DNA from 3 places in the Salinicola sp. JS01 genome. Region 2 is predicted to be linked to each of the others. Evidence: predicted binding sites of a transcription regulator. Region 2 holds the regulator's gene; each other region holds the start of a gene.
The links. Region 2 encodes sigma-54, which starts transcription at its own class of promoters, with help from an activator protein. Its sites were predicted from a motif close to TGGCACNNNNNTTGCTNT; they were not measured.
Positions count from the first base shown of each region.

Region 1: speB (agmatinase) is a predicted target of sigma-54. The motif match lies at 3,580-3,597, and genes of this name have one in related genera.
Region 3: codB (cytosine permease) is a predicted target of sigma-54. The motif match lies at 2,523-2,540, and genes of this name have one in related genera.

Region 1 covers NZ_CP127244.1:2,702,124-2,707,432, reverse strand. Annotated here, with positions in the region: gene QO259_RS12400 (5-guanidino-2-oxopentanoate decarboxylase) at 1-1,098, opposite strand, end outside; gene QO259_RS12395 (sodium:solute symporter family protein) at 1,095-2,498, opposite strand; gene speB (agmatinase) at 2,570-3,538, opposite strand; gene QO259_RS12385 (sigma-54 interaction domain-containing protein) at 3,716-5,143, shown strand; gene QO259_RS12380 (AI-2E family transporter) at 5,128-5,309, opposite strand, start outside.
Region 2 covers NZ_CP127244.1:1,338,069-1,343,377, reverse strand. Annotated here, with positions in the region: gene lptB (LPS export ABC transporter ATP-binding protein) at 1-511, shown strand, start outside; gene QO259_RS06090 (RNA polymerase factor sigma-54) at 859-2,283, shown strand; gene hpf (ribosome hibernation-promoting factor, HPF/YfiA family) at 2,399-2,707, shown strand; gene QO259_RS06080 (PTS sugar transporter subunit IIA) at 2,718-3,197, shown strand; gene rapZ (RNase adapter RapZ) at 3,205-4,119, shown strand; gene QO259_RS06070 (HPr family phosphocarrier protein) at 4,106-4,381, shown strand; gene pmbA (metalloprotease PmbA) at 4,501-5,309, opposite strand, start outside.
Region 3 covers NZ_CP127244.1:369,204-374,512, forward strand. Annotated here, with positions in the region: gene pcaH (protocatechuate 3,4-dioxygenase subunit beta) at 1-485, shown strand, start outside; gene pcaG (protocatechuate 3,4-dioxygenase subunit alpha) at 496-1,128, shown strand; gene codB (cytosine permease) at 1,208-2,464, opposite strand; gene QO259_RS01885 (helix-turn-helix domain-containing protein) at 2,748-3,647, opposite strand; gene pobA (4-hydroxybenzoate 3-monooxygenase) at 3,820-5,004, shown strand; gene QO259_RS01895 (sodium:solute symporter family protein) at 5,089-5,309, opposite strand, start outside.

The sequences.
Region 1 (5,309 bases), 1.4 Mb from region 2:
GCGGTGGCGGTCCAGGGCGTCGAACAGCGGTACGAAAGGGGCGAAATCAGCCCGGGTGGCCAGCGCCAGTGACGCCTTGAGCTCAGCCACGCGCGCGGCCGCGTCGTGCGAACCCGATGCCAGCCGGGGCAGCAGCGCGCGCATCGCCGCCCCGGCCTCGGCCACGATACCCAGCGCCGGCAGATGGTTGCCGCACAGCTGGCGCGGGTCGATATCGATGCGGATCAAGCGCTCGGGGAGCCTGAAGCCGCCATCGAAGGTGACGTCGTAGTCGGTCTCGCCCAGCTCGGTGCCGATCGCCAGCACCACGTCGGCCTCTGCAACCAGCGCGCGCACCTCGGGCCAGGTGGCATTGGCGCCGAGATCGAGCGGGTGCGAGCGCCCCAGCACGCCACGGGCGTTGATGGTGGTCAGGGTGGGCGCATCCAGGCGCTCGGCCAGCTCGCGTGCCGCCGCCGGGTCGGCGATCGCCCCGCCGCCCAGCAGCAGCAGCGGGCGCCGGGCGGCGTCGAGCCACGCCGCTGCCTGATCGAGTGCCGCCGTCGCGGCCTGCGGCGGGTGGCAGCGCCCCGACACTGGCAGTTCGGCGTCCAGCGGGGCGTCGAGCAGGTCGCGCGGTATCTCGATGTGCACCGGCCCCGGCCGCGCGGTGTGCAGCAGCGTCCAGGCCCGCGCCAGCACCCGTGGCAGGTTGGCCGGGTCGAGCAGGGTATGGCTGAACAGGCTGACCCCGCTCAGGGTCTGCTGCTGCGACGGCAGCTCGTGCAGCCGGCCTTCGCCCATGCCCAGCTCGGCGCGCCGGTTGACGCTGGAGATCACCAGCATGGGCACGCTGTCGGCGAGCGCCTGACCCATCGCCGTGGCGATATTGGTCATCCCCGGGCCGGTGATGATGAAGCAGGCCGCCGGGCGCCCGCTGGCGCGGGCGTAGCCGTCGGCCATGAAGCCCGCACCCTGCTCGTGGCGTGGGGTGACATGGCGCAGCCGGCTGCCCTCGAGCCCGCGATAGAGCTCGATGGTGTGGACACCCGGAATGCCGAAGACGGTATCGATGCCGAGCGCTTCCAGCGCCCGCACCAGCCAGCGTGCCACGCTCATGCGTGCGGCTCCGGCTGTGCCTCGGTGGCCACGGGACGGCTGTGATCCGGACGCAGCAGGCTGACCACGACGAAGCTCACCAGGCTCGCCACCAGGCCGGCGTAGATCGGCGAGTTGGCCAGCAGGCCATCCTTGAGCATGAACGCCACCACCCCCAGCGAGCCGGCGGCCATCGCCGCGATGGCGCCGCCGTTGGAGGCTCGGCGCCAGTAGAGCGCGCCCAGGATCGGTACCAGCATGCCGCCGACCAGCAGGTTGTAGGCGATGGTCAGGGCGCCGATCACGTCATCCACCATTAGCGCGATGACGATGGTGACCAGTCCCATCAGCAGCGTCCACAGGCGGTAGCTCGAGACCCGCTCGCTCTGCCGGCCGCCGCGCAGCGCCGGCAGCAGATCGCGGGTCATCAGGGTCGAGGCGGCCAGCATGCCGGCGCTGGCGGTGGACATCATCGCGGCCATGGCGGCGGCGATGATCAGCCCGCGCAGGCCGTCCGGCAGCGCCAGCTGGGCGACCGCGGCGAAGGCGTTGTTGGCATCGGCGAGATCGGGCAGCAGCACGCTGGCGGCCACGCCGACCAGCGCCCCGATGGCGCCATAGATCAGGCAGTAGATCCCCGCGGCGGTGCCGGCGAAACGGGCCACCCGGGTCGAGCGCGCGGTGAACACCCGCTGCCAGATGTCCTGGCCGATCAGAATGCCCAGGAAGTAGATGACGAAGTAGGTGACGATGGTCGACCAGCCGATCCCGGTGAGCGAGAAGTGCCCCGGCGCGGCGCTGGCGACCAGCGTGTCCCAGCCGCCGGCATAGTGCACCGTCAGCGGCAGCATCAGGCCGAGCATGCCCACGGTCATGATCACGAACTGGACGATGTCGGTGAGTGTCAGCGACCACATGCCGCCGAGGGTGGAGTAGACCACCACAATGGTGCCGCCGATCACCACCCCGACCCAGGAGGGCAGCGCGAACAGCACCGTCACCAGGGTGCCGATGGCGATGGTCGAGGTGACCGCGATCATCAGATCGTAGGCGAGCATCACCGCTGAGCTGACGGTCTTGGCCGCCGGCGTGTAGCGGCGTTCCAGCAGTTGGGTAATGGTGTAGAGCTTGAGCTTGGCCAGCGGCTTGGCCAGCACCAGGCTGAGCACGATCAGCCCCAGGCCCAGGGCGCCGCACAGCCACAGCCCGGAGAGACCGTAGACGTAGCCCAGCTTGACCGTGCCCACGGTGGAGGCGCCGCCGAGCACCACCGCCGAGAGCGTGCCCAGATAGAGTCCCGGGCCCAGGCGCCGGCCCGCCACCAGGTAGTCGTCGCTGCTGCGGGCGCGTTTCATGCCCCAGCAGCCGAGAAGCAGCATGCCCGCCGCGTAGAGCGCGACGACGAGAAGATCCAGCATCATGAGGTGTCATCCTGCCGCCGTGCCGGCGGCGATTGTTGTTGTGAATCCAGACGTGAACGGCCGGCGCGGCGTCAGCGGCGCTTCACGCCGGGCAGCACACAGAGCATCTCGAACAGCAGATTGGCGGCGACCACCGCGGTCTGGCCGTGGGCATCGTAGGGCGGCGAGACCTCGACCAGATCGCAGCCGACCAGATCCAGGCCGTGGCAGCCGCGGATGATCTCCAGCGCCTGGGGAATGGTCAGCCCGCCGATCTCGACCGTGCCGGTGCCCGGGGCGTAGGCGGGGTCGAGGCTGTCGATGTCGAAGCTCAGATAGACCGGCCCGCCGCCGACCTTTTCGCGAATCTCCGCCATCAGCGGTGTCAGGCTTTGGTGCCAGCACGCCTCCGCCGGCACCACCCTGAAGCCTTGGTCGCGGCCCCAGTCGAACTCGTCGGCGGCGTAGCCGGTGCCGCGCAGACCGATCTGCGCCACTCGGTTCGTATCCAGCAGCCCCTCTTCCACGGCGCGGCGGAAGGGGGTGCCGTGGGCGATCTGCTCGCCGAACATCTGGTCGTTGATGTCGGCATGGGCATCGACATGGATCAGCCCCACCGGCCCGTGCTTGGCGGCCATGGCGCGCAGGATCGGCAGGGCGATGGTGTGATCGCCGCCCAGGGTCAGCGGGATGACGTCGTGGCCGAGCATCTCGTGGTAGAAGCGCTCGATGATGCCGACGCTCTTCTTGAGATCGAAGGTATTGATCGGGACGTCGCCGATATCCGCCACCTGCAGGCTCTCGAAGGGCGCGGCGCGGGTCGCCATGTTGAACGGCCGCAGCATGCGCGATTCGTCACGGATCTGGCGTGGCCCGAAGCGGGTGCCGGGGCGGTTGGAGGTGCCGATATCCAGCGGGATACCGATGAAGCAGGCGTCGAGCCCGGCGGCGCTGTGCTGGGTCGGCAGGCGCATCATGGTCGCCGGGCCGCCGAAGCGGGGCATCTCGTTACCGCCCAGCGGCTGGTTGAGCGGGGTGCGATCCTCGGGCTGGTGGGACATACCGTCTCCTGGATTGTGATTGTCTAAGGGTCACTGATCACCACGCATAAAGCGTGCCAACCGTAACTGGTTGATTTTGGGCGGTCGCTAGCGAGGCGTGATGCGTTTTTGTATCGATGGCTTGCAGCTTTTGATTCAAATACGTATCAATGATGCAAAATCGAATCGGAGACGACGATGACCGAGGCCCAAGCGGACCTTGCCACCCTGAAGGCGATGGTCGAGACCGCCCAGGATCATTTGTTCGTGGTCGATGCCGAGGGACGCATCCTCGATGTCAGCCCCGGCGCCGCGACGGTCTACGGCATGCCGCGGGAGACGCTGTGCGCGACCACCGTGCAGGCGCTGCAGGCCAGCGGCGTGCTCTCGCCCTCGGTGTCGCTGGAAGTGATCCGCAGCGGCCAGCCGGCGCAGCTGATGCAGCGCACCGGCACCGGCCGCCAGGTGATCGCCGAGGCGCATCCGGTGTATGTCGGCGGACGCCTGGTGCGGGTGATCAGTCGCTCGCGGGATCTCACCGATCTGCGCCTGCTGCAGGACGAGTACGCGCTGCTGCAGCAGCGCTTCACCGAGCATCTCAAGCGCCATCACGAGGCGCCGGGAGAGCTTCCGGGCGAGGCCGGCGAGCTGGTGGTCAAGAGCCGCGTGATGCGTGAGATCACCCAGCTGCTCAAGCGCAGCGCGCCGACCGACGCCACGGTGCTGATGCTGGGGGAATCGGGGGTGGGCAAGACCGCCTTTGCGCGTCAGCTGCACCGCTGGAGCCGCCGCCGCGACGGCGCCTTCGTCGACGTCAACTGCGCGGCGATCCCCGAGTCGCTGTTCGAGTCGGAGATGTTCGGCTACCAGCCCGGCGCCTTCAGCGGGGCGGCGCGGCAGGGGAAGGCGGGGCTGCTGGAGCAGGCGCACAATGGCACCCTGTTCCTCGACGAGATCGGCGAGCTGCCGCTGACCATGCAGTCCAAGCTGCTCAAGGTGATCCAGGATGGCTCGCTCACCCGGCTCGGCGATACCCGCTCGCGGCGGGTCGACTTCCGCCTGGTGGTGGCGACCAATCGCGACCTGGCGCGGCAGGTGGAGGAGGGCGCCTTCCGGCTCGATCTCTACTATCGGCTCAACGTCATCCCGGTGACGCTGCCGCCGCTGCGCGAGCGCCGCGAAGAGATTCGCGGGCTGGCGGAGCGCCATCTGGAGCGGCTCAACCGCCGCTACGGCGATGACAAGATGCTCCACCCGCGGGCCTGGGCCGAGCTGATGAGCGCCGAGTGGCCGGGCAACGTACGCGAGCTGGAGAACTGGCTGGAGCGCGCCTGGCTGGCGGCGGAGAGCAGTGTGATCGGCGGCCCGGCGGGTAGCGAGCCGGGCACCGCCGGGGTGCCGCCGTCGTGGCATCCGACGGACCCGGCGGACGCCGCGCTACTGGCCGAGGGCGAGGGGTTGAAAGCGGCGCTGGCGGCCCACGAGCGGCGTATCCTGGCCCAGCTCGCCGAGACCCACGGCTCTACCTATGCGCTGGCCGAGCGCCTGGGTATCAGCCAGCCCAGCGTGGTGCGCAAGCTGAAGCGCTACGCCATCGCCCTGGGGCGCGATCAGTCCGGCCGCTGACCGGTATAGCGGGCGATCAGCCGCGGATTGCCGTAGCCCCAGCGCTCCGCCTCGCTGGGGGCGTCCGGGGCCTCGTCGTCGTGCAGCCACTCGCGCCAGCTGGCAACCAGCAGAGCCATCAGTACCGGCCCCACGAACAGCCCCACCAGCCCCATGGTCTTCACCC
Region 2 (5,309 bases):
GCACGAACGCGCCCGCGCCGGCATCGGCTATCTGCCGCAGGAGGCCTCGATCTTCCGCAAGCTCAGTGTCGCCGACAACATCATGGCCATCCTGGAGACGCGCAAGGATCTCGACCGCGCCGGGCGCCGCGACCGCCTGGAGCAGCTGCTGGGCGATTTCCACGTCGACCATATCCGCGACAATCCGGGCATGTCGCTCTCCGGCGGCGAGCGGCGCCGGGTGGAGATCGCCCGGGCACTGGCCACCGAGCCCGCCTTCGTGCTGCTCGACGAACCCTTCGCCGGGGTCGATCCGATCTCGGTGGGCGATATCAAGAACATCATTCGCCAGCTGCGCGATCGCGAGATCGGCGTGCTGATCACCGATCACAACGTGCGCGAGACGTTGGATATCTGCGACAACGCCTACATCGTCGGCGACGGTCAGATCATCGCCGAGGGGCGCCCGGAAGCGATTCTCGACAATCAGCGGGTGCGGGATGTCTATCTGGGGCACGAGTTCCGCCTCTAGGCTTTGTAAGAAAACTACCTGCGCTCGGCAATACGGCGTTAAAAATCGGCTCAAAATGCTCATTTACATCCCGTAAACTCCGCGTTTTCGCCGTTTTTCGCCTTGTCTCGCCTTCGCTCGCTGACTTTTCGTACAGAACCTAAGGTCGCTCCCCCACTTCCCAGCCCGCTGCGCCAGCGCGGCGGACTGGTCCCTCTCGAAGCCGCCGAACGCCCAAGCCGAACGCACCGTGGCATAATTCTTGCATAAAGTTAGCGCTCAAAGCGTTGCATCCCCCGCAGGCAGTCAGTAACGTAAGGGCATCCTATCGACCGGCGGCCACCGCCGCCCCCTTGCGTGTCCATGCCATGTCCATGAAACCTTCACTGCAACTGCGCGTCGGCGCCCAACTGACGATGACGCCACAGCTGCAGCAGGCGATTCAGCTGCTGCAGCTGTCGACGCTCGATCTGCGCCAGGAGATCCAGCAGGCGCTCGAGACCAACCCCATGCTCGAGCTGGACGAAGAGTACGCCGAGCAGGCGGTCAGCGAGACGCCCGAGGCAGAGTGGGCCAGCGACATCCCCGAGGAGCTCGCCCTCGACAGCGAGTGGAGCGATACCTACCAGGACATCGCCCCCAGCGCCGCCCCGGCCGGCGCCGACGAATGGCCGGACCTGGAGCGCAACGCCGCCGACACCACGCTCCACGACCATCTCAACTGGCAGCTCGCCATGGGCGAATTCGACGCCCAGGAGCGCCTCATCGGCGAGTGCCTGATCGATGCCATCAATGCCGACGGCTACCTCGACGGCACGCTCGACGAGCTCACCGCGGGCCTGCGCGAGCAGTACCCGGGGGCGGTCACCAGCGCCGATGTCGAACGCATGCTGCTGCGGCTGCAGCAGTTCGACCCCACCGGCGTGGGCGCCCGCGACCTGCGCGAATGCCTGCTACTGCAGCTCGGCGCCCTGCCCGCTGATACCCCGCTGCTGCCCCAGGCCAAGCGGCTGGTGCGCCAGTTCCTGGAGGCGCTGGCCGGCGACGACCGACGCCAGCTCAAGCGCCGCCTGCGCCTCGACGACGCCGAACTCGAGCGCGTCGTCGCCACCATTCGCACCCTCGACCCGCGCCCCGGCCAGGCCTTCGACCACGGCCAGCAGGACTATGTGATTCCCGACCTGGTGGCCCGCCTGACTCAGGACGGCTGGCGCATCGAACTCAATGCCGAGGCACTGCCGCGGCTGCGCATCCAGCCCGACTACGCCGCGCTGATCCGGCGCGCCGACAAGAGCGACGACAACACCTTCCTGCGCCAGCACCTGCAGGAGGCACGCTGGCTGATGAAGAGCCTCTCCAGCCGCAACGACACCCTGCTGCGAGTGGGTCGCGAGATCATGGCGCGCCAGGTCGACTTCCTCGAGCGCGGCGAAGAGGCGATGAAACCGCTGATCCTGGCCGACATCGCTACCAGCGTCGACATGCACGAATCCACCATTTCGCGGGTGACCACGCAAAAGTTCATCCACACCCCGCGCGGGGTGTTCGAGCTCAAGTACTTCTTCTCCAGCCAGGTGGGCCAGCGCGGTGAGAGCGACAGCGTCTCCAGCACCGCGATTCGGGCACGCCTCAAAAAGCTGATCGGCGAGGAGTCGCCGCGCAAGCCGCTCTCCGACAGCAAGCTGGTGGAGCTATTGGCGCAGGCCGACATCAGTGTCGCCCGGCGCACCGTGGCCAAGTATCGCGAGGCCATGGGCATCCCCGCCTCCAGCGAGCGCAAGCGACTGTCTTGAATGGACTTTTAGAATTCACGCCAGCCCGCGGCGATCAATCGCCCGCGATCCCTTTGCAGCGCGGAGAAAAGGGTTACAATCAGAGGTGCCACATAAGCCGCAACAGGAGCGCGCCATGCAAGTGAACGTCACCGGCCATCACGTCGAACTGACCGACGCCCTGCGGGACTACGTCGACGAGAAACTCGCACGTCTGGAGCGCCACTACGACAACATCACCAACGTTCAGGTGACGTTGAGCATCGAGAAAGAGCGTCAGCAAGCGGCTTGCACGCTACACGCAGCGGGCGGCGACATACATGCCGAAGCCAGCGATATCGACATGTATGCCGCGATCGACGCCCTGACCGACAAGCTGGATCGCCAGCTGGTCAAACACAAAGAGAAGGCACAGGCCCGCGCGCAAGGCGCAGGCGCCCGTTAATTCCCCGATGATCACTCTGGAAACCATTCTGCCCCCCGAACGCACCCTCTACGGTGTGACGGGGGGCAGCAAAAAGCGTCTGCTGGAATTCTTCAGCACCTTCATCGCCCAGAATACGCCCAGCCTGGACAGTCAGGAGGTGTTCAGCCGCCTGATAGGGCGCGAGCGCCTGGGCAGTACCGGCATCGGCAACGGGGTCGCCATTCCGCACGCGCGCAGCCCGCACTGCAAGACGCCGTTGGCCGGCTTCATGCGCCTCGAGGATGCCATCGACTTCGATGCCATCGACGGCGAGCCGGTGGATCTGGTGTTCGTGCTGCTGGTCCCGGAGGAGGCAGACGATGCCCATCTTTCGCTGCTGGCCGAGGTCGCCGGCATCATGAATCAAGGCAGCGTGCGCCAGAAGCTGCGTCAGGCCGGCTCGCAGCGCGCGCTCCACGACACGCTGGTCGACGCCATCCGCCATCACCAGGACAGCGAAGACGGATAGGGACTGCATGCGACTCGTCATCATCAGCGGCCGCTCGGGGTCGGGGAAATCCATTGCGCTGCAGGCGCTCGAGGATCTCGGTTACTACGCCATCGACAACCTGCCGGCCAACCTGCTGGCGCCGCTGATCGACGAGCTCAGGTCCGCGCCGCCCTCGCGGCCCAACGTGGCGGTGAGCATCGACGCACGCAACCTGCCGGAGGCGCTGGAGCGCTTTCCGGTGCTGCTCGAAGGTGTGCGCGAGCGTGGCATCGATACCCAGGTGGTCTATCTCACCGCCGATGCCAAGGTGCTGCTCGAGCGCTACTCGGCCACCCGCCGCCGCCACCCGCTGACCCGCGGCAATGACATGACGCTGGCCGAGGCGATCGACAACGAACAGGTCTATCTGGCGCCGATCCGACGGGTCGCCGATCTGGTGATCGACACCCGCGGCCTCTCGGTCCACGACCTGCGCGCGCGCATCAGCGAACAGGTGGCGCGCCACAGCGGCGGGCGCCTCACGTTGACCTTCGAGTCGTTCGGCTTCAAGCGCGGCGTACCGCTGGATGCCGACATGGTGTTCGACGTGCGCTGCCTGCCCAACCCCTTCTGGGACCCGAACCTGCGCGCGTTCGACGGCCGTGACGACGAGATCGTCACCTTTCTCGAGCAGTACCCCGATGTCCACGCCATGGCCGGCGATATTCATGCCTGGCTGATCCGCTGGCTGCCGGCCTATCTGGCCAGCCACCGCAGCTATCTCACCGTCGCGGTGGGCTGTACCGGGGGCCATCACCGCTCGGTCTATCTGATCGAGCGTCTGGCGCACCACTTCCGTCACGATGACGTCGACATCCGCCTGCGCCATCGCGAGCTCGGGGTGCATACCGCCCTCTCCGATGACGTCCCGGCCGAGCGGGGTGGTGATGCCCAAGCGTGAACGTGAACTGCGACTGACCAACCGCCGCGGCCTGCATGCCCGCGCCGCGACCAAGCTGGTGCAGTGCTGTCAGCCGTTCACCGCCCGGGTCGCGGTGCACCACGGCGACCGTATCGCCGATGCCGCCAATATCATGTCGCTGCTGATGCTGGCCGCGCCCTGCGGCACCCCGCTGGTGATCGTCACCGAGGGTGACGACGCGGAACCGGCGATGGAAGCGATCACCGCGCTGTTCGACGCCCGCTTCCACGAGGACGAATAGCCACAAGGACGAATAGCCACAAGGACGAATAGCCACGAGGACGAATAGCCCCGCGCTCAATATCTCCGTGCTCAACAGGCCCGCGCTCACGGGCCTACTCCCCTTTGGCTACCCCGCTCTTATTGGCCGGCGAGCGTCATCCCATCCACCAGCCAGCTGCCGGTGTGCACGCTGCCGCGGCGATCGATGTCGTCACCCACGCCCTGCAGGGCGGCGAACATCTCGCGCAGGTTACCAGCGACCGTGAACTCCTCCACCGGATGCGAAATCTCGCCGTTTTCCACCCAGAACCCGGCCGCCCCGCGCGAATAGTCGCCGGTGACCGGGTTGAGCCCCTGGCCCATCATCTCGGTGACCATCACCCCGGTGCCCATCTGACGCATCAGCGCTGCAAGCTCGGTGGTCGGCGCCTGGATGCGCACGTTGCGCGCGCCGCCGGCGTTGCCGGTGGTATGCAGGCCGAGGCGGCGAGCGCTGTAGGCCGACAGCATATAACTGGCCAGACGCCCCTGATCGATGAAGACATTGTCGCGGGTGGCCACGCCGTCGCCATCGAAGGCGGCACTCGCCAGGCCGCCGCGCTCGCGCGGGTGCTCGCCGAGGGAGAACCACTCGGGGAACAGCGTCGCGCCGAGCTGATCGCAGAGGAACGAGGACTCACGATAGAGCGCCCCACCGGCGATGCTGTTGAGCAGGTTGCCCACCAGCCCGCGCGCCATCTCCGGGGCGAACAGCACCGGGAAGCGGCCGGTACGCGGGCGCCGAGCATCGAGCCGGCGCAGGGTACGCTCGGCGGCGCTGATCCCGACCTGCTCGGGGCTGGCCAGGTCGCTCGCCCGGCGCGCCGTGGTGAAGTCGTGGTCACGCTGCATGCGCTCGCCGCTGCCGGCGATCAGCAGACACGATAGCGAGTGGCGCGTACCGCGGC
Region 3 (5,309 bases), 970 kb from region 2:
TGCTGTTCGGCCGCGTGGTGGATCAGTTCGGCAAGCCGGTGCCGCAGACCCTGGTGGAGATGTGGCAGGCCAATGCCGGCGGCCGCTACCGCCATCAGAAGGATCGCTATCTGGCCCCGCTCGACCCCAACTTCGGCGGTGTCGGCCGCTGCCTGACCGACGCCGAGGGCTGGTACCGTTTCCGCACCATCAAGCCCGGCCCCTATCCCTGGCCCAACGACGTCAACAGCTGGCGCCCGGCGCATATCCACGTCTCGGTGATGGGGCCCTCGATCTCCACTCGGCTGATTACGCAGATGTACTTCGAGGGCGATCCGCTGATTCCGCTATGTCCGATCGTCAACACCCTGCGCGATCCGGAAGCGGTCGCCACCATGACCGGGCGCCTCGACATGGCGCGCAGCCGCAGCATGGACTGCCTCGCCTACCGCTTCGATCTGGTGGTGCGCGGCGCGGTGCAGACCTATTTCGAGAATCAGGGGTAAGGAGACCGTCATGCATCAGCCCAACTCGCGCCCGCTCGCCGACACGCTGCTCAAGGAGACCGCCTCGCAGACCGCTGGCCCCTACGTGCATATCGGCCTGGCCCTGGAACTCGCCGGCCTGCCGCCGCGCGATGAGGAGATCGGCCCGCAGCTCGCCGGCGACGCCGCCCAGGGCGAGCCCATCGAGCTCGTCGGCCGGGTCATCGACGGTAATGGTGACACCGTGCGCGATGCGCTGCTCGAAGCCTGGCAGGCCGATGCCGACGGTGAATATCAGTGCCAGTTCGATCTCGCCGCACCCTTCAACAGTTTCGGGCGCAGTGCCGCCACCGCGCACAACGACGGCGAGTGGCGCTTCACGACCATCAAGCCCGGCGCGGTGGCGCTGGCGGACGGGCGGCGCATGGCACCGCACGTCAACCTGGCGATCTTCGCCCGCGGCATCAACATCCAGCTCCAGACCCGGCTCTACTTCGACGACGAGACGGACGCCAACGCCGCCTGCCCGATCCTCAACGCGATCGAATCGCCGACCCGGCGCCAGACCCTGATCGCGACCCGGGAGACGCGCGAGAGACGTACCTGCTACCGCTTCGATATCCGCCTGCAGGGCGAGGATGAGACGGTGTTCTTCGATTTCTGAGCCCCGGGCGGCATCCCCGCCGCCCGGTCATGTTGTCTGCCTGGCCTCCTGCGGCATCTGGGTGCGGATGAGCGCCAGGTCACTCCCTGGCCGCGCCCGGCAGCGGGGCGACGCGGGGCAGTTTCAACAGCACGGCGTAGCTCGCCGCCGCCACGATGACACCCACCAGCGGCGGTAGCACAGGGGAGAGGTAAGCCGCTGCCGAGGCGATCACGTAGGCGGCCAGTCCGGTCCCGTTGAAGGCGGGCAGGCGCACCTCGGCCAGCGCCGGGTAGCGGCCCTTATGCTTGAGCCAGAAGTCCGCCATGATCACGCCGCCGATCGGCGGGATGAAGGTGCCGAGCAGCACCAGAAACGGAATCAGCAGATCGTACATGCCGCCCACGGCCAGCACGGTGCCGATGGCGGCGCCGGCTACGGTGACCACGCGGCGCTTGTCGGTACGCAGCAGGTTGCAGCCGGCCACGGCGAAGTTGTAGATGGTGTTGTCCTGGGTGGTCCAGATGTTGAGGAACAGCATCAGCACGGCCAGCGTCACGAAGCCCTGGGCCAGCAGCACATCGACGATATCCGCCTGCTGGTAGATCATCGCGCCCAGCGCCCCGGTCAGCACCATCAGGCCATTGCCGATGAAGAAGGCGCCGAGCGTCGCGATCACGGCGATCCTAGGGGTACGCGCGAAACGGCTCCAGTTGGTGGCCTGGGTGCCGCCGCTGATGAAGGTGCCGATCACCACGGTGATGGCCGCGGCGACGCTCATGTGTTCGCTGGGCGTCTGGCCCGCCAGGCCGGAGAGCCCGCCCACGTCCACCATACCGGTGTAGAGGCTGATCAGGATGAACAGCAGCATCGCCGGCACGGCGACCCGGGACAGCAGGTCGAGCCCGCGAAAGCCGATCATCGCGGTGATGCAGAAGGCCAGGCCGAACAGCACCATCAGCGGCGTCTCGAGCGCCGCCGACAGGCCCAGCGTCTTGACCAGCACCACGGCGATGGTAGCGGTACCCCAGGCGTACCAGCCGATCTGGGTGAAGCCGAGGAGGGCGTCGGAGAGCTTGCTGCCCACCTCGCCGAAGCAGAAGCGCCCCATCAGCACCGAGTTGAGGCCGCTCTTGCAAGCGATATAGGCCAGGGCCGCCGCGTAGGCGCCCAGCAGCAGGTTGCCGATGAGGATCACCCATAGCAGCTGGCCGAACGAGAAGGCGCTGCCGAGGGAGCCGCCCGCCCACATGGTCGCGGTGAAGAAGGTGAAGCCGAGTAGCACGGCCGAGGTGGAGAGCAGCCCCTTGCGTTCGCTGGGGGGCACTTCGCTCAGTGGGTAATCCGAGGTTTCCATGGCGTTCTCCGCATGACGTTGGCCTGAACCAGGGGGATTTCCCCTCTACCTCTACCCTGTAGCAAGGCGCGTTCCACTCTCCGCCGAATGCCAAAAGACGCCGCGCGATTGTCGGTTTTCGAGCGCTGACGGGTCGAGAAAGCATGCCATCTGCAGGATTGGCCCGCGGTGAGGCGGCCCCGACTGGGTGTCAGAGAGGGTTCATGCCCCGTTCTGGTTCATGCCTGCGCCATTCGAGGGCAGGGCTCGCTGCGCACGGTGATACGCGGGCCACTGGTCGAGACTAAGCGTTCAGCCCGGCGCCGCGCTGACGAAAGGCGCGCGGCGTCATGCCGGTGCCGCGCTTGAAGAAGCGGGTGAAATAGGTGGGTTCGGCGAAGCCCAGCCGCTCGCCGACCTGGGCGATGCTCTGCTGGGTATAGGTGAGCTGACGCTTGGCCTCCAGCAGCAGCCGCGCGTGCAGCAGCTGCAGCGCACTGTGACCGGTGAGCCGCCGGCAGAGCGCGTTGAGATGGGCGTCGCCAATACCCAGCTCGGCCGCCAGGTCGGGAATCGGGGGCTGTTCGGCGAAGCGGGTTTCGATCAACTGCCGATAGCGCTCGAGATGGCGTTCGCCGCGCGCCTGACCCGATCTGGGCAGGCGCTGGCGGCGTCTCGCGCGGCGCCATAGCTGTAGCGTCACCGCGTCGATCAGCGTCGTCAGCATCGCCTCGCGATCCTCCTGCGCGCCGCCCGGTGCGCGCCGATACTCGCCGTCCAGCAGCGCGATCAGCTGTGCCAGCGGCGCCGCCTCCGGCTGCGCTGCCAGCGGATAGTGCATGGCGGCGTCGAGCACTTCGGCCTGGGGCAGGCGCGCGTGGAGATCTGCCACCAGCGGCTGCGCCAGGGTGACGATATGCCCCTGGGTCTGGGGCGAGAAGCGAAAGCCATGAATCACGGTGGCCGGCACGCAGATCATGGCCGGCGTATCGATGGCGGTCTCCAGATCGCCCAGCCGTAGTTCGACCTGGCCTTCGCGTAGCAGCAGCAGGTGCATCAGGTCGGCATGGCGGTGCGCTCGGATATGCCAGGCGTAGAGCCGGCTGCGTTCGGCGATGGTCTCGCAGTGGAGCAGGTCCGGGGTGGGCCAGTGGCGGGTCTCGCCATAGAGCTGATAGGTGGGAACGGGCGTGGGCGTCACCATGCGCATGGCTCTCGCGTCGTAGGGGGCTGGGATCAGACTAAAGTCAGGCGCCTATCCTTGGAAATGATCATTTTGGCTAGGAATCTTGCCTTATCCAGTGGTGATCGATGGCGAACAATGGTGGTGAAAAGTGCCATTTCGGGTCCTGGCCCGCCATTGGAGGAGAGGCATCATGCGCACGCAAGTCGCGATCGTCGGCGCTGGCCCAGCCGGCCTGCTGCTGGGGCAGCTGCTGCATCGCCACGGCATCGACAACGTCATCGTCGAGCGCCGCTCGGCGGATTACGTCCTGGGGCGCATCCGCGCCGGGGTGCTCGAACAGGGGATGGTCGATCTACTGCACAAGGCCGGGGTCGGCGCGCGGGTGGACGCCGAGGGCATTCCCCACGACGGTTTCGAGATGGGCCTGGGCGAGCGTCGGGTGCGCATCGATCTGGCCGCGCTGACCGGCGGCAAGCGGGTCACCGTCTACGGCCAGACCGAGGTCACCCGCGATCTGATGGCCGCCCGACGCGAGGCCGGACTGACCACGCTCTACCAAGCCGAAGAGGTATCGCTGCACGCCATCGAGAGCGAGTCGCCCTATCTCGAATGCCGCTACAACGGCGAGTCGATGCGCCTCGACTGCGACTATATCGCCGGCTGTGACGGTTTCCACGGCGTTTCGCGTCAATCCATCCCCACGACCACGCTCACCACCTTCGAGCGCGACTATCCGTTCGGCTGGCTGGGGCTGCTCGCCGATACCCCGCCGGTGCATCACGAACTGATCTATTCGCGTCACGAACGCGGCTTTGCGCTGTGCAGCATGCGCTCCGCCGAGCGCAGCCGCTACTACCTGCAGGTGCCCGCCGGCGAGCGGGTCGAGGCGTGGTCGGACGACCGCTTCTGGGACGAGCTGTCGCGCCGGATACCGCGGGAGGTGGCCGCGAATCTGGTCACCGGGCCGTCGCTGGAGAAGAGCATCGCACCACTGCACAGCTTCGTCGCCGAGCCGATGCAGCACGGGCGGCTGTTCCTGGCAGGCGATGCCGCGCACATCGTCCCGCCTACCGGTGCCAAGGGGCTCAATCTGGCCGCCGGCGACGTGGGTGTGTTGCATCGACTATTCGCCGCCATCTATCACCAAGGGCGCACCGATCTGATCCCACGCTACTCGCCCACCTGCCTGCGCCGGGTGTGGAAGGCCGAACGCTTCTCCTGGTGGATGACGCGCCATCTGCACGACTTCGGCCAGACGCTCGACTTCGACGAGCGCCTGCGCCAGGCCGAGTTCGACTACAGCCTCGACTCCCGGGCCGGTCTGACCACGATCGCCGAGAACTACGTCGGCCTGCCTTATGATTCGCTGGAATGAGATAGCGCAGAAATGCACACGCCTTCGCCACTGGCGAAGGCGTGTGCAGCGGTTGCGGCGCTCGGAAGGGAGCGCGCCTGGCGCTCAGCCCGTGCGGACTGCTGAAGTCCGCGGTGGGAAGGCGATGATCTCCTCGGCGCGCTCGCGCTGGGCCGGGGAAGCGCCAACCAGCAGCGAACCGCCGACGCAAAGTACCAGGTTGAGCAACAGCCCCCAGAGGCCGCTGAACACGCCCAGCGGGCGGTAGCCGGCGAAGGTGAAGGCGGCGGCCAGCACGGTGCCGGCGAGCATGCCCACGAATACCG